2 regions of the Mycobacterium sp. 3519A genome follow, and region 1 is predicted to be linked to the other one. Evidence: predicted binding sites of a transcription regulator. Region 1 holds the regulator's gene; the other holds the start of a gene.
The links. Region 1 encodes LexA, which represses DNA repair genes until DNA is damaged. Its sites were predicted from a motif close to CGAACANNTGTTCG; they were not measured.
Positions count from the first base shown of each region.

Region 1 (7,278 bases):
ACACTGCGCGCCGTGGTCGACTGGCGCGGTCAGGTGGTCACCATGCTGGACCGATGTTATTTGACCCAATCCGTTCCCGTGCAATTGATTTGGGGCAGCCATGACTCGGTGATCCCGGTGAGCCACGCCCACATGGCGCACGCCGCGATGCCCGGTTCTCAGCTGGAGATCTTCGAGGGTTCCGGCCATTTCCCGTTCCATGACGATCCCGACCGCTTCGTGGAAGTCGTCGAGAAGTTCATCGATTCCACCGATCCGGCGGTGTACGACCAGGACTACCTGCGCGGCCTACTGCGCGCCGGCATCAGCGAAGACACCCTCTCCGGACCCGTCGACACCCGGGTCGCCGTCCTCGACGCGATGGGCGCCGACGAGCGCAGCGCCACGTGATCGCCGCCACGTAGCATCGGCCTATGGCCATCGACGTGACAGTGCTGCGCGTTTTCACCGACCAGGACGGCAACTACGGCAACCCGCTTGGCGTCGTGGACGCCAGCCAGGCTGCGCCTGCCGAGCGGCAGCGGATAGCCACCCAATTGGGTTACAGCGAAACGATATTCATCGATGTGCCGAGCGAAGGCGGCACCTCGGCGCAGGCCCGCATCTACACACCGGCCACGGAGTTGCCGTTCGCAGGGCATCCGACCGTGGGCGCGTCGTGGTGGCTGCGCGATCGCGGCACGCCGGTGCACACGCTGCGGGTGCCCGCCGGAATCGTGCAGGTGACCTACGAGGGCGACGTGACCGCCGTCAGCGCCCGCTCGGAATGGGCGCCGGAGTTCGCGATCTACGACCTGGCGTCGACCGAGGAACTGTTCGCCGCCGACCCGGACGACTACCCCGACGACATCCAGAACTATCTGTGGACGTGGCTCGACCGCGACCGCGGCGCGATCCGGTCGCGGATGTTCGCCGCGAATCTGGGCGTGCCCGAGGACGAAGCCACCGGGGCCGCGGCGGTGCGCATCACCGACTACCTCAGCCGCGACCTGTACATCCTGCAGGGCAAGGGCTCGGTCATCGAGACCCGATGGAGCCCTGAGGGTTGGGTGCGCATCGCGGGCCGCGTCGTCAACGACGGCGTCAAGCAGATCGACTGACGGTCAACTCTTGGCGGGGATGGTGCGCGCCGCCCGCAGCGCCTCGATCTCCCGCTCGAAGTCTTCTGCCGATTCGAAAGATCGGTACACCGACGCGAACCGCAGATAGGCGACCTCGTCGAGTTCGCGCAGCGGGCCGAGAATGGCCAGCCCCACCTCGTGGCTCTGCACCTCGGGGGAACCGGTGGCGCGGACCGCGTCCTCCACCTTCTGCGCGAGCAGGTTCAGCGCATCGTCGTCGACCTGCCGACCCTGGCATGCCCGCCGCACACCGCGGACGACCTTCTCGCGGCTGAACGGTTCGGTGACGCCGCTGCGCTTGACGACCGCCAGCACCGCGGTCTCGACGGTGGTGAATCGCCTACCGCACTCCGGGCACGACCTGCGCCGCCGGATGGCCTGGCCTTCATCGGTTTCGCGGGAATCCACCACCCGGGAATCGGGATGACGGCAGAACGGACAGTGCATCACCGCTCCTTCGCCGCGACGACAAACAGCTACCTCGAACCTCTTCGAGCGTACCTGCGTGCCGCCACCGGGACCCAGCACCGCTGTGTTTCGGCCCGCCACCGCCGACGGGTCTACCGAAGGCGTTGAGCGGCAGAACCTTTCACCGGTAGCACCCGCGGTCACGCGACCGGGGCGATGAGGGTCTGGCCGGCGTCGAGCGCCGCCGAGTCCAACTGGTTGAGCTCACGGATGCGATCCACCACGTCGGCGACCGGCGCGTCGGGGGCGACCCGGTGCGCGACCTGGGCAAGCGTCTCCCCCGTCTGCACCTGAATCACCGCGAGCCGGGCCGGCACCGGCGCATCGGCACCCGAGACGCCGCCGAATTGGGCGACCAGACCCAGCCAAACGGTGATGCCCGCCGCGACGAGCGCGAGAAACACCGTGGTCGCTGGGGTGATGGGGCGCCTGCGATGCGACGCCCGCGACATCAGCACACCGGTGCCGCGGTAGCGCATCGGCGCGGTGGCCGGCCGGTTCGACCGCGGCCGCCGCCGGGCATCGGCCACTCGGTAGCCGGGCCGGGCCACCGGCCTGCACACCGAATCCGTCTGAATTTCTCGGGTGTCGAGGATGGTCATCTGCCTGCCTTCCGCTCCGCTTCGTTCGCTCCTGTGTTCGAACATACTCGCTCATGTGTTCGATTGATAGAACGTGTGATCGAACTGTTGCCAAACGATAGGACAGGGGTCCGACAAATCCGGGCGACCGACTGCGGTTCCTACCAGGCACCTGCGGAGAACCGCGACACGCGTCGAACACATGTTTGATTCTTGGCCCGGCACGGACTACATTCGGCGCCATGGGTGACGAAACGGGCACTTCGGACGGCACGGAAAGCACAGGCGGGCGACGGGGGCTCGACACGGGCCTGACCGAACGTCAACGCACCATTCTCGAGGTCATTCGCGCATCGGTGACCAGTCGCGGCTACCCGCCGAGCATCAGGGAGATCGGCGATGCCGTCGGCCTGACGTCCACGTCCTCGGTGGCGCACCAACTGCGCACCCTGGAACGCAAGGGCTACCTGCGACGCGATCCGAATCGGCCACGGGCCGTCGACGTGCGGGGTGCCGACGACGGCGTCACCTCGATCGTCGCCACCGACGTCGCCGGATCGGACGCGCTACCGGAGCCGACCTTCGTGCCGGTGCTCGGCCGCATCGCCGCGGGCGGGCCGATCCTGGCCGAAGAGGCCGTCGAGGACGTCTTCCCGCTGCCGAAGGAACTGGTCGGCGAGGGGTCGCTGTTCCTGCTCAAGGTGGTCGGTGACTCGATGGTCGATGCGGCCATCTGCGACGGCGACTGGGTGGTCGTGCGTCAGCAGAACGTGGCCGACAACGGCGACATCGTCGCGGCGATGATCGATGGCGAGGCCACGGTCAAGACGTTCAAGCGCACCCGCGGTCAGGTGTGGCTGATGCCGCACAACCCCGCGTTCGACCCGATCCCCGGCAACGATGCGGCCGTGCTCGGCAAGGTCGTCACGGTAATCCGCAAGATCTAGCGGGCTAGTTGGCGCGGACGAACCCGTTGGTGCGGGCGAGTTCTTCGCTGACGAACCAGATTTCGGCGCGGGCCTCGTCGTAGAGCGTGCTGCCCGGCACCCAGTACAACCCGGTTCGGGTGTCGGCTTTGATCGGGTAGCCGTCGGGGGCCTCACCGGGATCGTCGAGCGGCAGATGCAATGCGGTGCCGTTGGGCGACGGCTCGTCGACCTCGATGCGGGCGTGCCGTCCGGTGTCGGTCAGCGGATCGCGTTGGGCCGACGTGGGCACCTGCGTCGGCGTGGTGTCGACCTCGTCGGTATCGTCTTGATCCTCTTGCGCCGCAAGGGCTTCCACGGCGTCCGGTGTCGTCGCCGGTTCCCTGGTGGTATCGGCTTCGTCGTCGGACTCTGGCTCGGGGGCGTGCGGGGGTTCCCACGGGCTGCCCGGCGTCGGCTGGCCCTCCTGGGCGTAGCGCGCGCTGAACAGCTCGGCGGACTGGTCGTCGTGCGGCGCGCCGAACTCGTCGTCCTCGGCGTCGAAGACGTCGTCGTCGCGCCCGCCGCGTCGGTTCCGCATGGCCGCGAAAGCCACCAGCCCGATCAACACCAGCACCGGGATGATGGCCAGCAGCCACCACCAACTCCACGTGAACCAGTTCCTGCCCTTGGTCTCCGAGGCCTGGGGGTTCGCGGGTGGCGCCTGCGGCGCGTCCAGGCCGGGCACTTGCAGCCCAGTGAGTTGCGAGGCCAGATTGGCGGGCTCAGTGCTGAACGATCTCTTGGCGCGATCCCACGACACCACGCCGCCGCTGAACCGCTGGGTGGTCACGTTGCCACTGCCGGTCTGGTCGGCCACGGGGGCACCCAACGGGCCCGTGGCGCCGCCCAGTTTCTGCCATGCGGCGTTCATCGGCCCGCGGACGATGACGGCGCCGTAGTCGGGGGTCCAGAAGATGACCGGCTCGTCCTTGGCGGAGAACGTGCTGATCCGGCTGTTGGGCAGGCCGCCGTCGTCCTCACTGGAGGTGGGCAGGCCGAGATCGCCCTGGGGTCCACCGACGCTTTCGTATTTCGCCAGCACCTGACCGGTGACGACGTTCGCACCCGTCGCCGGACTGTAGAAGATCTTGCCGCCCGCGAAGTTCTGGCCGAGCCCGTCAGCGCCGATCTTGTACGGCTCGCCCTGGGCGGCGCCCAGCGGGCCCAGCGGCCCCCCGGCGGCGCGCCGCGCCGCGTTGATCGCCGACGTCGGGTCGTCGGGGATTTGCAGATCGGCGAGTTGGCCGGCCAGCTCGGGCGGCACCGTGGTGAAGGTCTTCGCCTTCCTGTCGTAGGTCACCTCGCCACCGGTGAACTTCTGCGTCACCAGATTGCCGCGGTACGTCTCGTCGTCGCTGGGCACCCCGAGCTGGCCTGCCGAGCCGCCGAGCTTGTCCCATGCGGCGTTGATCGGTCCGCGGACGACCCGCGCGCCGGTGTCGGGCGTCCAGAAGATGACCGGATTGTCCGGCGCGCTGAACGTGGTGTTGCGGCTGCCCTCGGCCTTCCCGGCGCCCTCGTCGATGGTCGGGAACCCGAGATCGCTGTCGGCGGGCCCACCCAGCGACATGTACTTGTCCAGGATCGCGCCCGTCATCACGTGGGCGCCGGTGGCGGGGGTGAAGAAGATCTTGCCGCCGGGGAAGTTCTGACCGAAGCCGTCACCGGCCGGATAAACGCCGCCGTCCTTCGGGCCGAGCGGGCCGGTGTCCCCGCCCGCGGCCTGCCAGGCGGCGGTGATCGCGGCGTCGGCATCGTCTTGAGGAGTCGCCCATGCGCTGGGTGCCGCCGAGACGAGCGCGGCGGCGGCGAGCAACCCGACCGCCAGCCGGCCCAACCCTGTGCGGCGAGCGCTCCGCAGGCCCTTCATCAACCCTCCCGCCATCGGCGCGATGTCCTTCGTTGGTCATCGCGTCCGTCAACTCTGCGTCAGCAGACGTCGATTACCAAGGAACATCGCCGACGTTGGAGGAGAAAATACCTGGCGCGCGGTAGATACCCGCGATTTAGCCCCGCTTAAACGCCCATGCTGGGCTCATGGCATGGGCCGCTAAACGCCCATGCTGGGTTCATGGCATGGGCCGCTAAACGCCCATGCTGCGGCCGATGATCTCTTTCATGATCTCCGTCGTGCCCCCGTAGATTGTTTGCACGCGTGAGTCGAGATATGCCTTGGCGACGGGATATTCACGCATGTAGCCGTAGCCACCGTGCAATTGCAGGCAGCGGTCGATGAGATGAACCTGCTTTTCGGTGGAATACCACTTCGCCATCGCCGCCTGCTCCGCGGTTAGTTTTTCCTCGAGGTGCAGTTTGATGAATTCGTCGACCATGATTCGCACGACGGTGGCCTCGGTCGCGAGTTCGGCGAGAAGGAAACGGCTATTCTGCTGGCTGCCGATCGGGCGGCCAAAAGCCTTGCGTTCCTTGGTGTATTGCAGCGTGCCCTCGAGCACCGCTTCCATGGCCGTGGCGGCCATCACCGCGATGCCGATCCGTTCCTGCGGCAGGTTCTGCATCAGGTAGATGAAGCCCTGCCCCTCCTCGCCGAGCAGATTCTCGGCAGGCACCTTGACGTCGGTGAACGACAGTTCCGCGGTGTCCTGGGCGTCGAGACCGATCTTGTCGAGTTTGCGACCGCGCTCGAATCCCTCCATGCCGCGCTCGACGACGAGCAGCGAGAACCCCATCGCGCCCTTGTCAGGGTCGGTGCAGGCGACCACGATCACCAGATCGGCGTTGATGCCGTTGGTGATGAACGTCTTTGCGCCGTTGAGGATGTAGTGATCGCCGTCCTTGACCGCGCGGGTCTTGATGCCCTGCAGGTCGCTTCCGGTGCCGGGTTCGGTCATCGCGATCGCGGTGATGATCTCGCCGGTGCAGAACTTCGGCAGCCAGCGCGCCTTCTGTTCGTCGTTGGCCAGGCGCAGCAGATACGGCGCGACGACGTCGTTGTGCAGGCCGAAGCCGATGCCGCTGTACCGGCCAGCGGTGGTCTCCTCGGTGACGATCACGTTGTAGCGGAAGTCGGGGTTGCCGCCGCCGCCGTACTCCTCGGGCACGGCCATGCCGAGGAAGCCCTGCTTACCCGCCTCGAGCCAGACCCCGCGGTCGACGATCTTGTCGCGCTCCCACTCCTCGTGGTACGGCGCGACGTGCCGGTCGAGGAAGGCGCGGTAGGACTCGCGGAACAGATCGTGTTCCGGTTCGAACAGGGTGCGGTCGTACTTCACGACGCTGCCCATGGCGGACCTCCATGAGTTGGTACGGGCTGTTACCGGTACCGTACCCCACCCAACCGGATGGTTGGGCGAGGCCTGGGCCGGCTGGGCTTCGCCGACATCGACGTTTTGCAGACGTCGACTCGCACTTTCCCTGCGAAACGTCCGTTTCGGCGATTCGGGCGCACAGGCCAGCGCCCTAGAATTCGCGGCATGATCTATGCCCGGACGAGCCTTGCTCACTGGGGCGGCTTCTCCGCGGCGATCGGGGCAGGCGACATCGCGACCGTCACCCCACTCGACGGCGACACCGATCCGTCCCCGCTGCTCGGCAACCTGCCCGGCGCCATCCGGCATCGCGCCAGAATCGCCACGCCTGCGGTCCGGCGCGGCTGGTTGCGCGACGGCCCCGGTCCGACGACACGCCGCGGTGCCGACGAGTTCGTCGCCGTCTCATGGGACGAACTCACCGATCTGCTCGCCGGTGAGTTGCGGCGGGGCGTCGACACACACGGCAACGAGGCGATTTACGGCGGCTCCTACGGCTGGGGCAGCGCGGGCCGCTTCCACCACGCGCAGAGCCAAGTGCACAGATTTCTCAAACTTCTTGGCGGATACACGTTTTCGCGACACTCCTACAGCCTCGGCGCCACCGGTGTCATCATGCCACGGGTGGTCGGCACCCACGACGATCTGTTCAAGCGCTCCACCGCGTGGGACGTCATCGTCGAAAACACCGATCTGCTGGTCTGTTTCGGCGGCCTGGCGCTGAAGAACACCGGCACCAATCACGGCGGCACCACCGGTCACCCGGCCCGCGCCGCGCTAAAACGGTTCCGTGACCGCGGCGGACGCATCGTGTCGTTCTCGCCGCTGCGCGACGACGTCGAGGGCGACTGTGAATGGCATGCTCCGGTGC
Region 1 covers NZ_OESG01000013.1:2,076,339-2,083,616, reverse strand. The annotation lists gene C1A30_RS17970 (alpha/beta fold hydrolase) at 1-390, shown strand, start outside; gene C1A30_RS17965 (PhzF family phenazine biosynthesis protein) at 414-1,100, shown strand; gene nrdR (transcriptional regulator NrdR) at 1,104-1,568, opposite strand; gene C1A30_RS17955 (LysM peptidoglycan-binding domain-containing protein) at 1,730-2,191, opposite strand; gene lexA (transcriptional repressor LexA) at 2,413-3,117, shown strand; gene C1A30_RS17945 (LGFP repeat-containing protein) at 3,122-5,008, opposite strand; gene C1A30_RS17940 (acyl-CoA dehydrogenase family protein) at 5,223-6,383, opposite strand; gene C1A30_RS17935 (molybdopterin guanine dinucleotide-containing S/N-oxide reductase) at 6,573-7,278, shown strand, end outside.

Region 2 (7,278 bases), on a different contig from region 1:
CTGTTCATCCACAGCCTCGCATCCGGCCGGCGTCATTCCCAGACGACTTCGCCGGGCGTCTTGTCAGGTCGAAGTCCGCGCCAACTCGGTTGACGCAACCGGCCGTCGGAGGTCCGCTCGCTGTAGCGCACCTCACCGACCAGTTCCGGCCGAACGAACGTGACGCCCTTGGCATCTTGCGTGGAAAGCCTTGCATTGAACGGTGATTCGTCGGTTTCCAAGGGTTTCAGCAAACCTTTGAGTTTGGTGAGTTCCTTCTCGGTGAACCCGGTGCCGACACGTCCGACGAACTGGAGGCCGTCGTCGGCCGGGATGCCGAGCATCAGCGCCCCGATGCCGCTGGAGCGGCCGCCCTCGCCTTGCCGCCAGCCGCCGATCACCACTTCCTGGGTGTTCCAGATCTTGTCTTTGATCCACGACGATGAGCGTCTGCCCGGCTGGTAGGTCGAATCACGCTTCTTGGCGACCACGCCCTCCCAGCGGTGCTCGCGGGCGTGTTCCATCGCCTCGGGACCGTCACCGGGCAGGACGTCGGGCACGATGAGCCCGCCGCCCTCGGCTAACGCCTCCAGCAGCCTGCGGCGATCAGAGTACTTGGCGCGCAACAGGGATCGGCCGTCGAGGAACAGGATGTCGAATGCCCAGTACTCGACCCGAGTGGACCGCGCCCGGTTCTGCATCTCAGAGAAACTCGGCACTCCGTTGCGGTCGAGCGCCACCGCTTCGCCGTCGAGAATCACGTGATGGTCGGCGAGATCGGCGGCCAGCGCCTCGAATTGCGGATACTCGCGGGTGACGTCGCGGCCGCGGCGAGAGCGCAAGTTCAGTCGGCCGTGGTTGACTTCGGCGATGACGCGGTAACCATCCCACTTGCCTTCGAACGCCCATTGCGAGGCCTTGAGCTTGGCGACCGATCCCTCCGTCGCGAGCATCGGCGCGAGGTCTCCCGCCTGGGGATGCTGCTGCTCCTTCATCCGGTGCGCCAGCCAGTTCTTGCCGTCTGTCTGGATCAGCGCGTACCGGCCCTCGATCTTCTTGCCGTGCAACGTGATTATGACCTCGCCGCCCTTGGCGGGGCCGTCGGGCGGATGGTCGCGGAACTTCTCGGTCTCGTATGTGCCGGTGTCCCAGATGATCACCTTGCCGCCGCCGTACTCGCCCCTCGGGATCTCACCCTCGAAGCTGCCGTACTCGAACGGGTGATCCTCGGTGTGTACGGCCAGATGGTTGACCGACGGCGTATCGGGCAGATTCTTCGGTATGGCCCAACTGACGAGCACGCCGTTGCGCTCCAACCGGAAGTCGTAGTGCAGTCGGCGGGCATGGTGCTCCTGGATGACGAAGAAGTCGTCGTTGCCTGCGGTGGGCGCGAGGTTCGGCACGGGTTCGGGGGTCTTTCCGGCGTCGCGCATGCTGCGGTAGGTGGTGAGCGCGTCGGCCACCGGCGCGTCGGTGTCCATCGCGGCCAACAGGTCACCGTCGCGTGCGACGCGTTCGAGCACCTCGTCGAAGCGCAGATGCCGCAGGTCGGGGTCCTCGATTTCGTCCCAGGTGCGGGGGGCGGCGACGGTGGGCTCCTCCCGGCCACGCAGCGAGTACGGCGCGATCGTCGTCTTGTTGGCGTTGTTCTGGCTCCAGTCCACGAACACCTTGCCCGCGCGCAGGCTCTTGGTCATGGTGGCCGTCACCCGCTTGGGCATTGTTTTTTCCAACTGCATCGCGATCCGCCGCGCCAACACGGACGCGCCGTGCGAGCTGATCGGTTTCTCCAGCGGCACATACAGGTGCAGGCCCTTGCTGCCGCTCGTCAATGGGTAAGTGGTGAGCCCGATTCCGGTGATGAGCTCGCGGACCTCGTGGGCCACCTCGCACAGTTGCCGGAAGGTGACGCCCTCGCCGGGGTCCAGGTCGAACACGACCCGGGTGGCGAGGCCCGGCGTCTGCTCGGCGCCATGTTCCCGCGTCCACGTGCTGACGAATCGCCATTGCGGCACATGCACTTCCAGCGACGCCTGCTGCGCGATCCACGCCAGCCCTTCGGCGGTGTTGATGATCGGATACGTCGTCGTGCCCGACTTGTGGGAGATCGAACCCCGCTCCAGCCAGTCGGGCGCCGAACTGGCGAGCTGCTTTTCGAAGAACGACGGTTCGTCGACACCGTTGGGCCAGCGTTTGCGGGTGACGGGGCGGCCTGCGATATGCGGGAGCATCGCCTCGGCGATGTTGACGTAGTAATCGAACACCTCGGCCTTGGTGGTGCCCGTCGCCGGGTACAGCACCTTGTCCGGGTTGGTCAGCTTCACCCGACCGAATCGATCCACCACCTCACGGTATATACCCGCGTACCGTTGAACTATGGCGAAGATCTTCGCGGCGTGCCTGCTCACAGCGGTTGCCGCGCTCGTCGGGGCCCCGCAGGCGGCAGCCGACCCTGAAGATCGTGTGCCCTACTGCTCGGGCGACCAATCCCCGATGGACGCCTACTGCAGGCCCATGCCGCACCAGTCGTTCACCGACGACGCGCCCGGCGCCAACCCAGGCGTGTCGCTCGGCACCAACCCGGGCTACGAACCGGTCACCTGAAATCCCGCCTCGTCAGGCGGGTCTGGGTCGTTGTCTGGTGGGCGGAGGAGTTTTTCGGGGGTGTGGTAGGTGTTGATGCGGGTTTGGCCGGTGTCCAGGTGGGGTGGCGGAATCCATTCGACTTCGTGGCGCTCGTTCATCCGGGTTCTCCAGCTGTTGGGGCCGACCATCCGGTTATCCGGCCCGCACGCCAACCCCAGCTCGTCGACGTTGGTTTGGCCGTCATCGGCCCAATCAGCGGCCGCGTGGTGGACCTGGCAGCCGTAGGCGGGCACCGTGCACCCCGGTTTGGTGCACCCCCCATCACGGGCGATCAGCATCATCCGCTGCGCCACCGACGCGGTGCGACGGGTGCGGAACAACTCCAACGCCGAGCCGGTCGCCCCATCGAATACCGCCAACCACAGGTGCGCACGCGCCGCCATCCGGATCAGTGTGGGCAACGGCACCACCGTGCCGCCACCGGTGACCCCAACCCCGGCGCGGTGTTCCAAATCTTGCAGCGTGGTGCGGATGATGATCGAGGTCGCCACCCCATTGTGCTGACCCAACGCCCCGCTTTCCAACACACTGCGCCCCGCCACCACCAGCGCATCATGCTGACGCTGACCCAGGCTGCGCTGATCCTCGTCGATCTGCTCCTGAGTCGGGGTGCCCGACACACAGGGCTGCTCATCATCGGGATTACACATCCCCGGAGCGGCCAACTTCGCCCAGATCGCTTCCCAGATCGCCCGCCCCTCCGGGGTCAACGTGACGGTCAGACGGGAGGTGCCGTCGGCTTGTTGCGGACCCATCGTGGCCTCGCGCCGGCGTTCACGCGCGGCATCGTCGGGTTCGGCGCCGTCCTGATCGAGCAGAAACACCAGCCGGAAGGCGGCTTCCTTCAACTCCTTGGGCCCCACGCCCAGCGCGGCGCGCACCAGATCAGCCTCGACCTGATGGCGGGTGGCCACATCCACCCCGGCCGGAATCGCGGCCATCGCCTTGCGCAGCACCTTGACATGCTCACCGGTGATCGCCCCATGGGCCTGGGCGGCGGCGGTGTAGGCCAACACCGGCTCCAACGGCTGCCCCGACACGCTGTGCCGCGGCGCCAACACCTCGGCCTCGGCCAACCGCCGACCCGCCTCCTTACCCGACAGCCGCCACCGGGTCGCCAACACCTGCCGCCAGGATTTGGCACCCAACTCCCTCGGCGTGGCCTGGGTCTGCAACCGGGCCAACAACCCATTGCGGTGGGCGGGCAACTGACACGACAAGATCTCGACCTCATCAAGCACCGCCAACAACTGCGGACGGGTCAACGCCTCGGCGGTCAGCCCGGTCAGCGCGGTATGCGCGGCGCGCACCGCCGCCACCGCCTCCTCGACCGCAACCCCACCCATACCATCGAACATATGTTCGACACTTAAGGAAACTCGAGTGCGGAACCGAAGAAAACTCTAAGAAATTGTCGCTCGGTCAAACACCTGCTGCTCAACGGGATTCACTCGTCGCGCAGTACCTCGAACGGCTCCGTCGGCACCTCCGCAATGGCCAGCTTCGCCGCGGAGTCGACCGGGATCACGCCGCGGGACAGCGCTGCCAAGGCCTTGTTGGTGCCGACGTCATGGCCCGCCTTCTCGCTCAGCAGCCACCGCACCTCGAGCAGATCGCAGTATGCCTGGATCGGGGTGCCTTTCCGACCGACCACGTCGTGTGCCAACCGTTCGTACGGGGTGAGCACCTCGATCACCCACAACCGGGCGGCGGTCGAGTCGTCGACGTCGTGTCCCGCTTCGCGGCACAACTGAGCCTGATACGCCTGCATGTCGCCGAGCAGGATCTCGGCCTGCCCCTCTCCGACATCCAGGCCGGTGAGGTCCCGCAACCGTTGCGCGTGGTAGCGCCGATCACCAACGGCGACACGGATTTTGAGTCGGCTCGGATCATCGCCGACCGGTTGCAGGGACACTTCGTCGACGACGAAACCCAATTCGTTCAGCTTGCGCACCGTTCCCTCGACCCGGTACCGGTCGGCGAAGTCGAACGTGGGCTCGGCGTGCAGCGCGTCCCACAGCTCGTAGTAGCGGGACCGGGTCTGCTCCGCCTCGTCGATCAGCACGTCCTCCAACGTCGACCGGCCGAGGCGTTCGGCGAGATCGATCATGCCCATCGCCACGTTCTCCACCATGATGTCGAGGTCGTGCTCGCGCTGTCCGCGACTCAAAACCGGGTGTACTTCCGAGGTTTCGGCATCGACCAGCTGCGCCTGCAGGAGCTGCCCGTCACGGGAAAACAACGTGTTCGCCAGGGAGCAGTCGCCCCAGAACACGCCGTGCCGGTGCAGTTCCACCATCAGCCAGGCCATGGCGTCCAACAATCGCGCGCGGTGCTTGGGCTGGTCTGTGGGCAGCCGCATGAAGAGCCTGCGGTATTGCCAGGACCCCTCGAGGTAGCGGGTCACCAGGATCGCGGTGTCGAACTCGGGCTGCAGCACCAAGCCCGCGGGCCGCACGGCGGGCAGCCCTTTGTCCTCCAGGCTGCGCAGTACGTCGTACTCCTTGACCGCGATCCGCGCGGGCATGTCCTTGACGGCCCACAGCAGACCGTCGGCGTCGACGAACTTCACCAGGTGACGGCTTGGCCCTACCGCGATGTCGCGCAGTGGGACGTCGGGGACGTTCCAGTCCTCAAGCGGTCGGTCCCACGGCAACCCGAGGAGCCCGGGAGTCGGTGCCCGGAGCCGGAACTCCGGTGCACGCATTAGTTGATGCGTTCGCCGGTGTCCGGATGGAACAGGTGCACAGCGCCTTCGGGGTGCCTGCGCAGCCGAACCGTGTCGGCCAGTCGCGGCGCCGTGCGGGGATTGCACCGCGCGACCAATTCGACGCCGGACCCCGCGTGGGTGTACACGTAGGCCTCGCTGCCGAGGTCCTCGACGAGATCGACGACCACCTCGACACCACCGGAATCGGTGAGTTCCAGTTGCTCAGGCCGGATTCCGAACATCACCTCGGTCAGGCCGGCATCGCTCAGCTTGGTCATGTGCTCGCGTTCGAGTTCCAGCGTCGAGTCGCCGATCTTGACGCCGTCGGCGGTCACCGGCAGCTTCACCAGGTTCATCGCGGGGGATCCGATGAACCCGGCGACGAACGCATTGGCGGGCCGGTCGTACAACTCGTTGGGCGAGGCGAACTGCTGCAGCTTGCCGAACCGAAGGACCGCGACCCTGTCGCCCATCGTCATCGCCTCGACCTGATCGTGCGTGACGTAGACGGTGGTGGTGCCGAGACGCCGTTGCAACGCGGCGATCTGGGTGCGGGTCTGCACGCGCAGTTTCGCGTCGAGGTTGCTCAGCGGCTCGTCCATGCAGAACACCTGTGGCTCACGGACGATCGCGCGGCCCATCGCCACGCGCTGGCGCTGACCGCCGGACAGCTTGGCGGGCTTGCGGTCCAGGAACTCGGTGAGATCCAGGATCTTCGCCGCCTCCTCGACCTTCTTGCGCCGCTCGTCGGCGGACACGCCGCGCAACTTCAGCGCGAAACCCATGTTCTCGGCGACGGTCTTGTTCGGGTACAGCGCGTAATTCTGGAACACCATCGCGATGTCGCGGTCCTTCGACGGCACACCGGTCATGTCCTTGCCGCCGATCTCGATGGAGCCTTCGTCGATGTCCTCGAGGCCGGCAAGCATGCGCAGCGCGGTGCTCTTACCGGAACCCGAAGGGCCGACCAGGACGACGAACTCGCCGTCTTGGATGTCGAGGTTGAGCGAGTCAACCGCGAGCTTGTCCGAACCCTCGTAGATGCACGAAGCGTTCTTGTACGTGATTGCAGCCATCGGTCTTCCTTCTACTTGATCGCGCCGAACGAAAGTCCGCGCACCAGCTTGTTTTGCGCGAACCACCCGCACAGGATCACGGGCAGAGCGGCCATGGTTGCGGCCGCCGAGAGGACGGCCCAGTACTGACCCTCACCGGCGATGAAGCCGACGAGGTACACCGGCATGGTCTGAGCGTTCACCGCAGTGAGGTTCACCGCGAAGAAGAACTCGTTCCACGCGAATATCACGCAGATCAACGCGGTGGCCGCGATGCCGGGAGAAACCAGCGGGAGGATGACCTCACGCACCGAACGCCACAAACTCGCACCGTCCAGGCTCGCTGCTTCGAGTAGTTCGCCGGGCACCTCGAGGAAAAACGACCGCATCATCCAGACTGCTATCGGCAGATTCATCGAGGTGTACAAGATGACCAGCGCCCAAATATTGTCCAGCAGACCGATGTTCGACACGATCACATACAGCGGCAGGATCGCCGCCACGATCGGCAGCATCTTGGTGCTCATGAAGAAGAACAGTGCGTCCTGTGTCTTGCGGACCGGCCGCAGCGACAATGCGAACGCGGCCGGAGTCCCCAGTGCCAGCACGAGGACCGTCGAAACAACGGTGGCGAAGATGGAGTTGAGCAGTGGGGTCCCAATGCCCTGCTCGAACACCGCCTTGAACTGATCCAGCGTCGGGGTGAAGAACAGCTTCGGCGGACTGGTGGCCGCGTCACCCTCTTGCTTGAAGGCCGTCAGGACCATCCAGAACACCGGGAAGAAGAACCCAAGGCCCACCAGCCAGGCCACGATGCCCCACGGGCTGAACTTGCGGCTCTTCTTCTTCGAGGCCGTGGCGGCCGCCGTTGTCTCCGTGGATTTCTCA
Region 2 covers NZ_OESG01000014.1:2,147,216-2,154,493, reverse strand. The annotation lists gene C1A30_RS31610 (TetR/AcrR family transcriptional regulator) at 1-93, shown strand, start outside; gene C1A30_RS31605 (ATP-dependent DNA ligase) at 33-2,324, opposite strand; gene C1A30_RS31600 (hypothetical protein) at 2,356-2,583, shown strand; gene C1A30_RS31595 (HNH endonuclease signature motif containing protein) at 2,565-3,971, opposite strand; gene C1A30_RS31590 (DUF4032 domain-containing protein) at 4,073-5,332, opposite strand; gene C1A30_RS31585 (ABC transporter ATP-binding protein) at 5,332-6,411, opposite strand; gene C1A30_RS31580 (carbohydrate ABC transporter permease) at 6,423-7,278, opposite strand, start outside.
Region 2: C1A30_RS31595 (HNH endonuclease signature motif containing protein) is a predicted target of LexA. The motif match lies at 3,977-3,990, and genes of this name have one in related genera.